3 regions of the Enterococcus sp. AMC1251 genome follow, and region 1 is predicted to be linked to each of the others. Evidence: riboswitches for the same ligand, from Rfam matches in the RefSeq annotation. Region 1 holds a riboswitch; each other region holds the start of a gene.
The links. A riboswitch is a leader RNA that binds a small molecule or an ion and turns the genes downstream of it on or off. The one in region 1 is predicted to bind magnesium.
Positions count from the first base shown of each region.

Region 1 (4,919 bases):
ATGCTAGATAACCTTGTAACACCAGTTCTTTTTCATCATCTACAGAATAATCATCTAATTGATTGTTGACTTTTTTATCTGCAATTGCTAATACTCGTAAGCCATCTTGATTTAGTTCTTTCACTGTTTTTAAAACTTGTTTTTTTCTATCTAAAGTGAGTGCGATAATGTTTCCATGTTGATTGATATAAGAGCAAGCTTGTAACATTTCTTCAACTGCTCCTTTAGTAATCAAAGAACTTTGATTGGATCTTCTATTTTTGACTACTACACTCATTCTTCTACGATTAAAATCAAAAGGAATTTCGTCAATTTTAAAGTAATCTTCTTCATCGATGGATAATTCTTTTGATGTCGCTTCAATAATTGCTTTATCGATCAAATTACGTAAACCTGTTTGAAAATAGCTATTTAAAAAAGCCGACTGTAGCACTTCACGATCTTCTTGGCATGAAGTATTGTAATGATATTCTAAAATAACTTTGTCTTGTGTTAGCGTTCCAGTCTTATCCGTACATAAAATATCCATCGCCCCAAAGTTCTGAATGGCATTGACATTTTTCATGATTGTTCCTTCTTTTGCCATGTCTCTAGAACCTTTGACTAAATTGGTTGTAACGATCATCGGAAGCATTTCTGGTGTAAGTCCTACAGCTGTCGCAATCGCAAACATCAACGCTTCACTCCAGTTGCCTTTCGTAATTCCGTTGATCAGAAATACGGCTGGCGTAATGACCATCATAAAACGAATCAACAACCACGTGGTTTTATTCACGCCTAATTCAAAACTTGTTTTTTTCTCGTCATCTGCTACATCTTGGGCAATTTTTCCAAATAATGTATTATCACCAACACGAACAGCTACTCCAACCCCGCTACCACTGACTATGTTACTGCCTAAAAATAATAGATTTTCGAAATCCGTTTGGTTGTTATTTGCAGAAACAAAGTTCTTAACTTTCTTTTCAACTGGAAAACTTTCTCCAGTCAAAGCTGACTGTGAAACAAACAAGTCTTTAGCATGAATCAACCGCAAGTCTGCTGGAATCATATCGCCAGCTGAAAGCTTGACTAAATCGCCACAAACAACTTCATCCATCGGAATATCCATTTCTTTGTTTTCTCTTGTGACTGTTGCTGTGATTTGGATCATATTTTGTAGTTTGCTGACAGCATTGCTTGATTTCACGGATTGGACTAGTGTCATTGTACCGCTCAGTAAAACCATGACCAACATGATCAAAACCCCAGCAAGATCTTTTTCACTTGGATCAGCGTAAACATATTCAGTAAAAAATGAGATAGTTGCAAGAATCATCAATACAACAGTGAATGGTGTAACATAAGATTTTATCACGGTATAAATAAATGATTTCTTTTTATCATCTGTGATTTTATTGACACCAAATTGCTCCTTTGAGCGTTGAACTTCCCTGGCTTTTAATCCATCCCATGAGGAGGAAAAACTTTCTAATACTTTATCAATAGATAAATTAGCTAATTTTTGATAAGCTTTTTCATGGATCATGTTCTTCATTTCTTTTTGCATTTGGATTATCCTCTTTTCTTTTAGTTGATTCCTGTTCTATCGAACTATCTTCTGGCACTTTAACCACACCCTTTCCACACAAAAAGAGCGCACTGAAAACTCAGCCCGCTTTGCCGTGAGTCTTCGTAATCGTTGAGTTTTGGCACTATACAACGTAAAAAGCATCTGCTTTTAGCTACCTTAAGAAAAGCCTTCGTTCGACAATTCCTGTTCTACCCATTGGCGTCTCTCGACATTTTTGGGCAGTAGCCTGTGTTTGTATAGGAGCCTCACCTAACAAGAAGAATTACACTATCATTCTAATGAGTTATGTCATTATTTTATAGACATAAAAACTTATACCACTATAACTTTTTTTGAATATAGTTTAGTAAGTCTTCTTAGGATCAGAATATTTTTGATATTCTTCAACAAATTATTTGTAAAAAAAAATACATATATGACTAAAAAGAGAGGGTCTATTTAATCATTTTTATTTATGATCGTTGCATAGACGAATATCCCAACTTCGTTTATGTAACCATCCATATCCCTTTTTACAAAGTAAACGTCAGGTCAGAAGCATTTAACCCTGAAAAACACGAGGGGTTCCTTCTGATCCTGCCAGTTATTTGCCTCATCCTCTATAAACAATTTTTTTCTATCAACCTAAAAAGTAATAGCGTTAAAATTAAAATGAAATGGTTTAAATTCGTTATCAACAATATAATGGATAGAGCGTGGGACAAAACGAAAGATCAGTTTTGTTTCACGCTCTAAATCCGAATAAACGGCGAGAAAAAAGCAGCGACTACGCTTCGCTCCGATCACATTGTTGTAAATCACGAAGAACAAAGTGATTCGATGATGCACAATACAAGGTGTCTGAAAGACACGTTGCTTCCGTTACTCTCTAAGTGCTAAAGCATTTAGAAGTTGATGGCTTCGGAAATAAGCTGAAATTGCTGTGAAACACAGCGAGGTACGAGCTGATGTAGAATAGTACCTACTTGGTCACAAAAATTGGACAAGTAATTTTCGTGAATGCCCTCTTACTTCTCGGAGCTAAACGCTTTTGTCTCGGCCTCATGCAAAATCTAACATTCATCATTTCTTATTAGAAGACAATATACTAATAAAAGCCTTCTCAATTGATATGCTATCGTCAATTGAAGAGGCTCTTTTCTTATTTATTTTCAACAACTCTTTACCTTACTAGACAGATTGTATTCATTTTAAATTAACAATAAATATTATTAATTTTTTATATATTTTTTCAAAAAAATAACTATTTTATCGAAATTTATTTTATCTTGTATGTGATTAGTATTTTATCTTTACTTGAACGAAGGAGATGGGGAAATGAAATTGAAACACTTAGAATTTTTTTTAGCCTTATGTAAAAACAAAAGCTTTACAAAAACTTCAGAAGAATTAGGTATTTCTCAACCCTATCTAAGCACACATATTCGTGAGTTAGAACTGGAGCTAAATACTCAATTGATAACAAGAAATTATGGTAATAATAAACTGACATCAGAGGGGCTTGTTTTAAAAAAAAGAGGAGAAAAGATTTTTCAGGAATTTGACCTAGCGGTTAAAGAAATTAACTTATTGGTTCATACAGGAGAAACTGCAGCGATTAAAATCGGTACTAATTTGGCAGACACAGATTATTTGATTGCTAAATTAGTAATAGAATTTCACAAACACTATCCCTCTGTTTCACTTGATTATGGGTATTATGAAAACTTAGAAGAAGTGCTAGAAAGCAAAGAAATAGACATAGCTATCGGTATCTTGTCGGAAACAAATACTAAAATAACGAGTGATTTGATTTTCTCAGAATCCTATGTTGTTTTCACTAGCATTAAAAATCAGTTATCCTATTTAAAAGAATTATCAGTGGATCAGTTACTAAACATACCTTTAATAAACTATTCAACGCAAATTTACGAAAAGAAACTAATCAATTCTTGGATAGAGACAGAGCATCCTGAACTTAAAGATAATCGATGCTATGAACTGCCTTCCACAATTTCAATATTAAATTTAGTCGATCAAGACTTTGGGATAGCTTTTCTTCCATACTCATTGACAGATTCGCTTCCCCTTTACTTGAATGTTACCTCTGTTGAAATAATTGATGGTCCGTTTAGAAATATTTCCATTGGTTACTCTTCAAACGCTCCACTCTCAAAAACTCATGAATACCTAATTGAACAGCTTCAATATATTTTTTAATTTGTATTTTGAAAGGAGTAAATTATCATGGAACTAACGCATTTAAATTATTTTTTAGCACTATGCGAACAAAAACAATTTACTAGAGCTAGTAATAAACTTGAGATTTCACAAGCTGCGCTAAGTAAACAGATAAAAAACCTGGAAGATGAAATCGGAACAGCTTTATTTTTTAGAAGCGGTGGAGAATGTCAACTTACTCCTGCTGGAGAAATATTAGAAACTCATTGTTGGCGTATCAAACAAGAAATGTTTTATATCGGTGAAGAAATTAAGGACCTCTCAACCTCAAAAAAATCTGATTTAACAACAATCAATGTTTCTCTTTTTTTAAATGATCTAGAATTCAAATTAAATGATACCCTTTCCACTTTATTGAACGAATATCAATATTTAAGAATAAATACCATTGTTTCGGATAACATTTTCAAGTCACTTGAAACGTTGGAATCTGATATTGGGATTGGTCTCTCTATAAAAAATGTACCTTCTACAATAAACAAAATAGATATTTATTCAAATGAATATAAAATTATCATGCGAAAAGGACATCCAATTTTAGACAGTTCAGCAATTACTTTGGATTTATTTGATGACTATCCTTTTATTTTTTTCAAAAAAAACTTTCTTGAAACAAAAACAATTTATAATTGGATGGCTACTAATCTTCCCAAAAGAACGAAGGAATACGATATTCAAGTTGATACGACGGAATTAATCCTCTATATAGTAAGCAACACTGATACTTTTTCTATCGTCCCGGAGTTTTTAGAATGTCATTTTGATGATTTAAACATCACTTCAACCAACCATGAAAGTCTTCCTATTAGAGTGATGTCCATCTATTATCTTAAAAATAAGTATATAAGTTCTCAAATAAAGCAAGTATTGTCATCTTTTACGAATGCTTCATTTTATTGAATCCTATAAACTGATAGGATTCACAAAATGAGGTACCTTCCCAAAAATTGTATTTTTCACGTACAATTTTCGGGAATCGCCTCAAAATATTTTATTGTCTATATTAGAGATAACGCCAAGAAAAAAATTTCGGAATTATGAGTGAAATATTTTTATCTCGATCATCTGCTATAATTTGTCACTTTCTTTTTTCCAGTAGATTCCGAAGTTTTTTATCAGTCATAAT
Region 1 is NZ_CM177098.1:1,396,640-1,401,558, reverse strand. Features, by position in the region: gene mgtA (magnesium-translocating P-type ATPase) at 1-1,549, opposite strand, end outside; M-box (ykoK) riboswitch at 1,667-1,837, opposite strand; gene AC4BBR_RS06485 (LysR family transcriptional regulator) at 2,891-3,772, shown strand; gene AC4BBR_RS06480 (LysR family transcriptional regulator) at 3,800-4,693, shown strand; gene AC4BBR_RS06475 (glycerophosphodiester phosphodiesterase family protein) at 4,909-4,919, opposite strand, start outside.

Region 2 (4,919 bases), 790 kb from region 1:
TACAAAATGTTATGTTTTTTTAGATTTATATGGCTAATGAACCGATGAAGGAAAAAGAATTTCGTTCAAGACGAGCGCGACTAACCTTAGAAGAGTTACAGAAACAAGGCGTCGATGCCGCAGTCGTTCTAGGAAGCATTCAGAAGCAAGCGAAGAACTTGGCTAAAGCTGAATATGCTTTGTTAGTGTCTCAAGGGACGTTGTATCGATTGGACAATGAACAATTAAAAAGAGTCAGTCAGTTTTGGGTCAATAACTGGCTAGTTGACCAATTAAAAATTCCTTATGAAGGACCAAAAGATAAAACGGAAGGGCTGGTGAATTGGTTTGGCAGATAAAATTACAGTGAATCCTGGTGAGTTATCCGATATTACAAGTAAGATTCAAAGCGTTGTTAGCGAATTAGAATCATCCTACAGTTCCTTACAAACTATTACAGGAAGTGAGTATTATGTGGAAGGAATGGCGCAAGGACAAGTCGCACTGTTCAATGTTGTGACAGCTCGCATGGAAGAATTGATTTCCCATTATGCTCGATTAGGAGAGTATGTGACCTATGCAGGAGAAACCTTTGTGGAGTTGGATCAATCGGTCAGTAGCGACATAAAGTCAAAGGAGAAATAATAGTCAGTAGTTTTAGGAAATGAGGGTAGGTATGAAAGATGTAAAATATAAAGAAGGTGAGTGGCAATCGCTATCTGAAGGAATCGTCCTATTAACCAGCTCAGGTCTATTCCAATGGCTCGCAGAAGCGGATCGTATCAGTGATGATGCAAAAAGCTTTTGCGACACATATGATGTGGATCACGCTATAGACATAGATACAGCTAGTAATACAAATTATGAAGAATTAGAAAACCGATTAATCTTATTACAACAAGCTATTCAACATGTACCAGACACACTTTCTGGCGGAGTAGATCAGCCATTTTACAATGCGATGGATTCCTTGATAGAGAAATTAAGTAACATGAACATCATGGGCTACGAAACAATGGCAAGAGGGTCATTTTCTAACGGCGTAAATAGCGAAGGTGTCGCTATGCCAAAAATGAAAGTGACACTAGAAGATCTTTTAGGAAATAGTTCTCCCCTAACGGACTATCTTCGTGTAGAATATAATCAGATGAAGCAACAAATCGGTGATGTTAGTTTTGAAGAGTATAAAAATATGGCTTTTGCGGATACCTCTTTTGATTACTATTCTAGAAAAGAAGAAATAAAGGATTTAGCTGTACTCTTAGCCATAAACGGCGCATTACCGTTACCAATTATGGTGGCTTTGGGGCTAAGCACAGGTGGAAAGAATATCAGTGATGCTTTATGCGGGAAAGATCTGTTTACAAGGGTTTCTGGCAAGAATAGCCGATTAATTTTTTGGGGTTCATAGAACTGTTTCAATACGCGATAAACAGAAGAAACAGAGACCTTCTTTTGACGGCAATTTTGCTCATAGACGTGGTATTTTTAGATGATCTCGAAGAAAGTGAAGCTTTCTTCGAGATCAAGTAGCACTTTTCAATAAGGTTTGTGTCTTCTTTGATGCCACGATGAGGACAAGAGTGAACTAAATAATCAATGTACCAGAAAATACTTGGCAGATTCGACCCTTAATGCGTTCTTTTTTTAAAAAAATTCATCGAAAGTAATGTTTTAGCCGACTTCATTCTAAAGAATATAAAGGTGTCTTTTCTATTATTTGACATTAAAAAAGATGCCGGTGATTTCTCACCAATATCAGAAAGTATAGAGCCATTTTTTTAATTAAGAAAAAATAAAGACTTTTAAAATTACTTGAAAAATATTCTTTTCAGCGTTATTATTTAAAAAATAAATAATTAACTAACCTTGTTAGGTGAGGCTCCTATACAAACATAAGCTATTGCGCAGCAACGTCGAAAGACGCCAATGTGTAAAATAGGAATTGTCGGATTAAGGCTTTTCATAAAATAGCTAAGAACTTTTCTTTACGTTGTATAGTGCTAAAACTCGGACGATGAGATTGATTGAACGTCAAACGTCGTAGTGAATTGTTTGGCTTTTTTGTTTTCTTACGATAGAATTGATAATCAAGTACATAATCTTTAGTTATCTACTTTCGCGCATACACGAATAATTAAGAAATACTCTGTTAGAATACGTATGTCTTTTGAAATATGATTTTAAGTGTTATTTTATTTTTTTATAAATGTAAATTCATAAAATAATCAAAATATTTATTTTATCCAAATAATTTGATAAGCAAAAATAAACTGAATGCAACAATGAAGGGATTTATCACATGTATACGTCGAAAGAAAAAAAGTTAACGCCTGCAATCTTAGGTTTACTGTTTTTTTTAGTGCTCACTTTTTTAGTAGTCAATAATAGTTCATGGTTTAATTATTTAGATTCATCTATTTATAAATTTAATTGGAAACCTAATGAGCTCGTTACGAATATCATTAATTCATTTGCTAAAACAGCTACGATTGTTCCGATATTCGCTGTAAGTTTCCTTTTTTCTTTCCTTCTATGGAGAAAAAAGCAAAGAATTTTAGCATTTTGGATGAGTAGCAATGTGTTTGTGGTTAGCGTCTTAGGATTTATTCTCAAACACTCTATTGCTCGAACAAGACCGAACGTAGAACAATTGGCTGAAAGGACTTCGTACAGTTTTCCAAGTGGTCACTCTCTTTTAGCAATGTGTCTAGTGTGTTCTGTTTTATTGATCTTACCAATAGTGTATTCAAAAGATCAAAAAAAATATCAAGTACTAAAAATAGCATTGCTAGTGTATGTCTTATTAATTGGACTGAGTCGAATCTATTTAAGAGTTCACTATCCTAGTGATGTCATAGGAGGATTTCTTCTAAGTTATACTTGGGTGAATGGTTCATACATTTGTCTTCAAAAAATATATCTAAACAAAAAATTCTCAACAACTGAGGCAAAAACAAAATTTATACAACGAATAGTATTAAGTGTATTAACGATCATTTTGGTGATTGTTACGGGAACCTCTTTTTATGCAGCTAGTGTATTTAGAAATGTTCAAAAAACCGCAGATAAAATCTATCAGCCTCTTAATAGACCTACTAAAACAGTAGAATTAGAGAGTAATGAACCTGTTAGTTTTTTACTTTTAGGGATTGCAAATGATTCAAAGCGAAAAACAGACTTTCGAGCAAATACAATTATGGTAGTCACTGTTAACGATCAGCTAAAACAAACAACAATTACTAGTATTCCAAGAGATGCTTATGTAGAAATCGTTGGTAAAGATGGCGCTTATGACAAGATTAATCATGCCCACTCTTTCGGTGGTGAAGAAATGATGGTTGACACGGTGGAACAATATTTAGATATACCAATTAATCATTATTTCGTCATTAATATGGATGGACTAGCTTCATTGGGAGACGCTGTCGGAGGTGTGACAGTTAATAATGATTTTGAGTTTGATGCTGAAGGAATTCATTATCCTCAAGGAAAACAACATTTGAACGGATGGGAAACACTTCAATATGCTAGAATGCGCTATGAAGATCCTTTAGGTGATTATGGTAGACAAAAAAGACAGCGAGAAGTGACTATTGAACTAGTAAAAGAATTGACGTCAATAAAAAACGTTTTTCGTTATCAAGAGTTATTAGATGTGATTGGTGAAAATGGACAGACGGACATGACCCTTGATCAGATGATTCTATTGATGAAAAATTATCAAAAAGCACTAGATAATATTGAAAGTTACCAATTGCAAGGTGAAGGATTTACTGGAGATGGATTTACCGGTGAGGAAGGAATTTCTTATCAAGGTATTTTGGAAGAAGAAAGACAAAAAGCCATTGCTGAATTAAGAAAACAATTGGACTTAAATTAGCTATTGATAAATAATAATGGAAAAAGTTCTGAAAGTTAGAGTGGAAATTCTACTTCTAGGACTTTTTTTATGCGGTGAAATTATTGAAATGAGAGGAACAGGCTTTAGATGGAATGAAGTTGACTGCGAAAGAGCTGGAAATGTCCAATGAAAATTAAACTCTTTTGAAGTTATATTACATAATTCACTGAGGTCATACGCTTAATGAGATTAAATCAATAGTAGGAGATAATTGGTCAGTTAAATCTTATGGTTCAAATGGTTTTGTCACTAAGTCCGAGTGGTGATCCAATAATCTATTTTTATAGTTTTTTTTATTTTTTTGTCGATTTAAATTCACTTCGGGTATATGATTAATGATTTCTCAAAAAAATATATAAATCATCTATATGTGTGGAAAAAAGAAACAATAAAATTTAGATATAATCTTAAGTGGGGTGCTTTCTCTTATATGAGATAAGAAATTTCAATAAAAATCCAAACGAATGACCTAAAGAACAAGTTCTGCTCCGCGTAAGTTTGAATTAGAGCATAGTAATAAAACAGATATAATATCATTTTCCGCTAATACGAACATAAGTTAAGTCTGTCACGATCACTTCTAAAGACTTGCGGTCTGGGAAGTGTCGATTGAGTTTGTTGGCAATTTGTACTTCACACTAACATTACTCGTTCAATTTTTCAAGCGCCTTTTTTGGAACAGCCTTTTCAGGAACTTCTTCCCAGCTGAGAACACCTTTTTTAGGATTGACTTTTAATTTTAAATAAGCATTTATTCGTAATGGTTTATCTCTAATCTCATGTGTCTGTTGAACTGTTTTTTCACCTTGCGAGTTAAATACGTTATATGTGTAACTATATTCTATATATTTTTCACCATTTGGGAATTTCCCATTTTTTATTTCATCGGGTTCACCCACACGAGTATAATAATTCTTACCGCCAAAATAATAGTTATAACCGAACCAAACACCTGATGTTAAAAGGACGAATGGTAAGATCAAAAGTAAAATTTTTTTCAAATTACTCACCTCCTAGATGTAGTATGCCTTTTTTG
Region 2 is NZ_CM177098.1:2,183,839-2,188,757, reverse strand. Features, by position in the region: gene AC4BBR_RS10375 (hypothetical protein) at 45-338, shown strand; gene AC4BBR_RS10370 (hypothetical protein) at 328-624, shown strand; gene AC4BBR_RS10365 (hypothetical protein) at 656-1,390, shown strand; M-box (ykoK) riboswitch at 1,841-2,008, shown strand; gene AC4BBR_RS10360 (phosphatase PAP2/LCP family protein) at 2,282-3,862, shown strand; gene AC4BBR_RS10355 (YxeA family protein) at 4,528-4,893, opposite strand.
Region 2: another riboswitch for magnesium. It lies ahead of AC4BBR_RS10360 (phosphatase PAP2/LCP family protein); the one in region 1 lies ahead of mgtA (magnesium-translocating P-type ATPase).

Region 3 (4,919 bases), 1.3 Mb from region 1:
TTCTTTTGATAAACTGTAAGGAACTTGAATACAGTCGCCAATCGCAAAAATATTCTCTTGAGAGGTTTGTAAATACTCATTCACTAAAACTGTTTGATCCGTATGCATCTTGATGTGCTCATCTAGATAGCTTAAATCAGGACGGACATTCATAGCAAAAATAGCGCTATCACAGATTAGTTGGGATTTTTTCGTCTCGATGAGAAGCTCTTTCTCTGTATCTATTATTTTTTCAACCGTCTCATCAAAATGGAAGACAACGCCACGAGAAACCATTTCAGCTTGAACGGGCTGAATCATTTCTTTATCAAAATACTTAAATAATAAATAATCCATACGTTCAAAAAGATGCACGTCTTTCCCTTTTTTCAGCAACGTATCTGCTGCTTCTGCACCAATTTGACCACCGCCGATCAAAGCTATCTTAGTACTACTTTCCAAATGTTCGATAGCTTGTAGCGCCCCAGGTAAAAATTTATATTTTAAAACTTTTTCGGAATCACTACCAAGAATTTTTTGAGACCATTGACTAGAGCCTGTAGCTAAAATCAACTTATCAAATGACATAAAAAATGCTGATTCTTGTTTTTCATAAGTGAGGATATGTTGTTTTGAATCGATGCTAACTACTTCTGAATTTAACATCAAACAAATACCATTATCTATTAACTGTTCTTCTGAAATAAACTTAGGTATGTTCAAAAGATCAATCGTTTCATTAAAATAAAGACTAATTCCTCCAGGCAGATAGCCAATTGTACGTTGCTTGTCGATTAAATGAATTTCCGCTGCGGGATGTTTTTTTCTGATCGACCAAGCAGCGGAAACCCCGGCAAATGAAGCACCAATGATCACGACTTTCACAATAAAACCTTCCTTCTATAAAATAAACCGTTTTCTTAAAGAATAGCACACGCTAGATCACAACGCATAGAAATAAGCCGATATATTTTACCAATTCAAAAAAATTCGCCTACTCACTATAAAAATAAGAGAGTAAACGAATCATTTTTATTATTTAATGACGTTTTATTGATCTTTCAAAAATGCCTTAATCGCCTCAGCATTCTTTTGTTCATCAAGCTCGATTACACTTCCTGATTCAGTATAATCATTAAAGTTCCAAGAATCTTCAACTGGAACGGAGAGTGATTTTAAAGGTTTCACTTTCCCAGTAAGAAAATCCTTTGCTATATCAATTAATAAACTCGTCGGCACATTTGTATCGATTTTTCCAACCATTTTCCCAGCGACTTGAGGTAATTCCCAAATTGGAATTAAATCTTTAGACTGCTCAATTAGCGCATCCATCACTTGTTGCTGGCGTCTGATACGACCAAAATCGCCTTCTTCATCCATTCTAAAACGAGCATATTGCAATAAACTATTTCCATGCAATATTTGTTCTCCTTTAGGAATATCCACGCCATCTAAATTAATCTCTTTTTCAGAGTCAATCTTGACCCCTTTAGGATAAAGCTCATCAATAATATCACTAAATTCTTTAAAGTCTAAGACAACATAATAATTGATCGGCAAATCAAAATTCATCTTCAACACATCTTTTGTCATTTGTGCACCACCATATGCGTATGCAGCGTTTATTTTATCTTGCCCGCCATCTGGAAATGTTACATAACTATCTCTCATGATTGAAATCAGTTTTGGCTGTTTCGTTTTCCCATCATAGTGACCGACCATCAACGTATCTGAGCGACCTTGATCTTCATCATCGTCTCTAGAATCATTCCCAACAACCATAACCGTCAGCTCTTTATCACTCGTTTGTTCATCACCAGTAAAATTTTGATTTATATTAGGAAGTTTGGATCCACTTTTTTCTTTTGCCGTTTGAAATGATACTGCTGCATAACAGCCTGCACTCACGACTACAAGAAGGGTCGATAACAAGACAATTGTCACTATTTTTACAGATTTTTTCATTGTTTATTCCTTTCTAAACATAAAAATTGATTAGACTTGTTTCATATTTAAAGCAAAGCGTAGTATAGCACATGAAACTAATTAGCTCCAATTTTTCTTAGATAAAAGAAAAAATCCCTCACCAAGAATACTCAGCGAAGGGATTAGATTACAGGAGAAGGTAAACACATAATATTTCATGGATTTACAATTTAACCAGATCTTCTCTTCGTTGAGTTTTAGCACTATATAACGTAAAAAGCATTGCTTTTAGCTACTTTGAAAAACGCCTTAATTCGACGAATCTTGTCCTACCCGTACCTGTCTTTCGACATTTCTGAGCAGTAGCTTGTGTTTATATAGGAGCCTCACCTAACAAGTATTTAATTCAATTTAAACTATAAGCGTATCGAATCACAAAGTCAAATTAAATTTTAGCTAAATAATCTAAACTCATAACGATGCTTTTTAATAGAACGCTCTATAATTGTACTTTAAATAGAAGCGGTATATAATAACAGATACTATTAAATAAAACAATCTTTATATTTTCTTAAAAAACAGCTATCTTATTATAAAAATCAACTTTAGATAGACATTCATACTACTATCTGTTTCAATGTTTAAAGGACATAACATACGGAGGATGCAAAATGGACTATTTTTTAGAAAAGCAGCAAGAATTCTTTTTCAACTTTTTGACAGATAGCATCGATAACTTTTTATTAGATCATCCTGATGAAACGTTTTATGCCTTTGCTTTAGACTGCAATATTCATGAAGAAGGTGAAATCAACCTTTGTTTTAATACTGTGGAACTTTGGCAAGAAACAACGAATTATTATATGAGTAAGGGCCATAGCAAATCACAATTAGAAGATACGAAATACAATTCTAGAGACTGGGATGAAAATCAGCGCTTTGCTTCTCTGCACTTGTTTGATGATTGGGTAGAAGATGATCAAGATATCCAAACGGTTCTTGAGTGGCTTTGCCAGCAAATCATCCTTTTAACTGACAGTGAAACATACTTACGAATCCCAAAAACAGAGGATTTCAAGCTATTGGTTTACGATCATGATGAGAGTCCTTCTGATTCGCAAGAAAGATTTGAAAAAGTAGGGATGTCAGAACTTTTTCAAATAGAATAACAAAAAAGCAGGTCGGGACATCACTCTTACTTCGTCCCGACCTCAATTTTTTTACAAACTTGTCTAATTACTAAACGCTAATTTCTCCACATTGAAAAGAACATCCAAGATTTCATTCACTTTTTCTGTTAACTTTTTTTCATCTATAATTTGATCTTTTGTTTCAATTGTCACTGCATTATTCGAATAAGTCAAAAAATCATATTCTTCTTTAAGCGTAACTTGATAGTCATCTTTTTTATATAACGTATAATCATCAATAACATCCATCAGATAGTCTCGTGTATATCCATTTTTTAAAACAATCGCCGTTATCAAAGAATTAACTGTCAATACCTCCAAAGGAATGACCTGTTCATCTATTGTCAATGTGTAATTTTCATCTTCAATAATTCCGCAAGCATTACAGCCTCCATCTAACAAATTCACCGTTTTATTAATCGTTGCTTTTTTCATCATTACAGTTCCTTTCTACACTTCTCTTTACTTCTTTACACATTATATCAAAAATCAAAACATTATGAGTCAACTAACTTAATTCAATCAATTTTCTCTTTCATTGCCTACTCATAATAATAAAAAATTTCAAACATTATGAGAAATCACTCATTTATATTTACTTTATATCTACTTTGGATAATAATATAGGCAAGCTACTATTCATAAAATAGTAGCAAAAAAGAGGAGGTATTTTTATGAAATTTTTTAAAGGTATGATGGTTGCAGGATTAGCAATCAGCTTATGTTCCGCTAGTTTGGCAGTGGTGTCAAACTCAGCAGACGCAGCAACAGTAGTGGAGTCAAATTACAATAAGACAGTCACTTTATTCAATAAAGCGGACATCTTAACGTACACAGGGTTATCGTTAACCAGTTCAAATGTATCGTCTGTATACAGTGAACTTGTTAAAGCAAGTACTTGGGAAGCAGCTGGTTATTCATCATCAGATGCCACTGTAATTGCAAGAGATTTCAGTAGAAATTACTACAAATCAGTAAACTTATTACAAAAAATGACGTACCAAAAAGAGTTACATCTTAAAGTGATCTTGATTACGAAAGGGTATGTAAAAGCAGAATTCGGCTTACAATCATACTATGTTCCAGAAACGCCTGTAGTTCCTGAGAAACCCCAAGAACCTGAAACACCTACTGATCCAGAAACGCCAGAAGTTCCAGAAAAACCCGAAACGCCTGAAACACCTGTTACTCCTGAGCAATCCGATTTGAAAAAATTAGAAATTCAAGTAACCTACAAAACCGGGCAACAAGTCCAATTACAGTATCAAGTAAATTCAAACGGCACGATCAAAGCGCAATACCAAGATAAATCGAATAAAATTCAATTACAAGGCAGTGCTGCTGAAGAAAAAATCGAAGGTATCATTGCTGGCTTAGATCTAAAAAATGGTAGTGAAAAAGAAATCACTTCACATATTTTAAATAAACTAGGTAAAGGTACAAGCTACAAACAATTCCAATATCAAGGGCAATTTAACGACAATACACAAGTTAAATTTAAACTAAAATAAGCAATCCACAAAATAAAAACTAAGTGCCTGAAACACCATCCGAACAAAACATGAGAAAAGCTGAAATTCACCAATCTTAGCAAAGTAAGTTTCGCGAATTTCAGCTTATTTTCTGGGGTAGATCACTTTTGTTTGAGTTCGCTTTAACAATAAATTAATTCCTTTTCAAAAAAATCAGCAACGACCTCCATCATCTCCCCTTTGACCAGATGTCCCTCACCTTCACCAGTAATAAATCGACTACGTTTGGCATAAGACTCACTTTGAATCACTTGGTAAAAATTAGCCATATCCTCATAAGGAATTTTAGAAT
Region 3 is NZ_CM177098.1:2,744,780-2,749,698, forward strand. Features, by position in the region: gene AC4BBR_RS12930 (FAD-dependent oxidoreductase) at 1-864, opposite strand, end outside; gene AC4BBR_RS12935 (LCP family protein) at 1,030-1,944, opposite strand; M-box (ykoK) riboswitch at 2,142-2,310, opposite strand; gene AC4BBR_RS12940 (DUF4303 domain-containing protein) at 2,577-3,074, shown strand; gene AC4BBR_RS12945 (DUF4809 family protein) at 3,138-3,533, opposite strand; gene AC4BBR_RS12950 (YusW family protein) at 3,770-4,606, shown strand; gene AC4BBR_RS12955 (alpha/beta fold hydrolase) at 4,750-4,919, opposite strand, start outside.
Region 3: another riboswitch for magnesium. It lies ahead of AC4BBR_RS12935 (LCP family protein); the one in region 1 lies ahead of mgtA (magnesium-translocating P-type ATPase).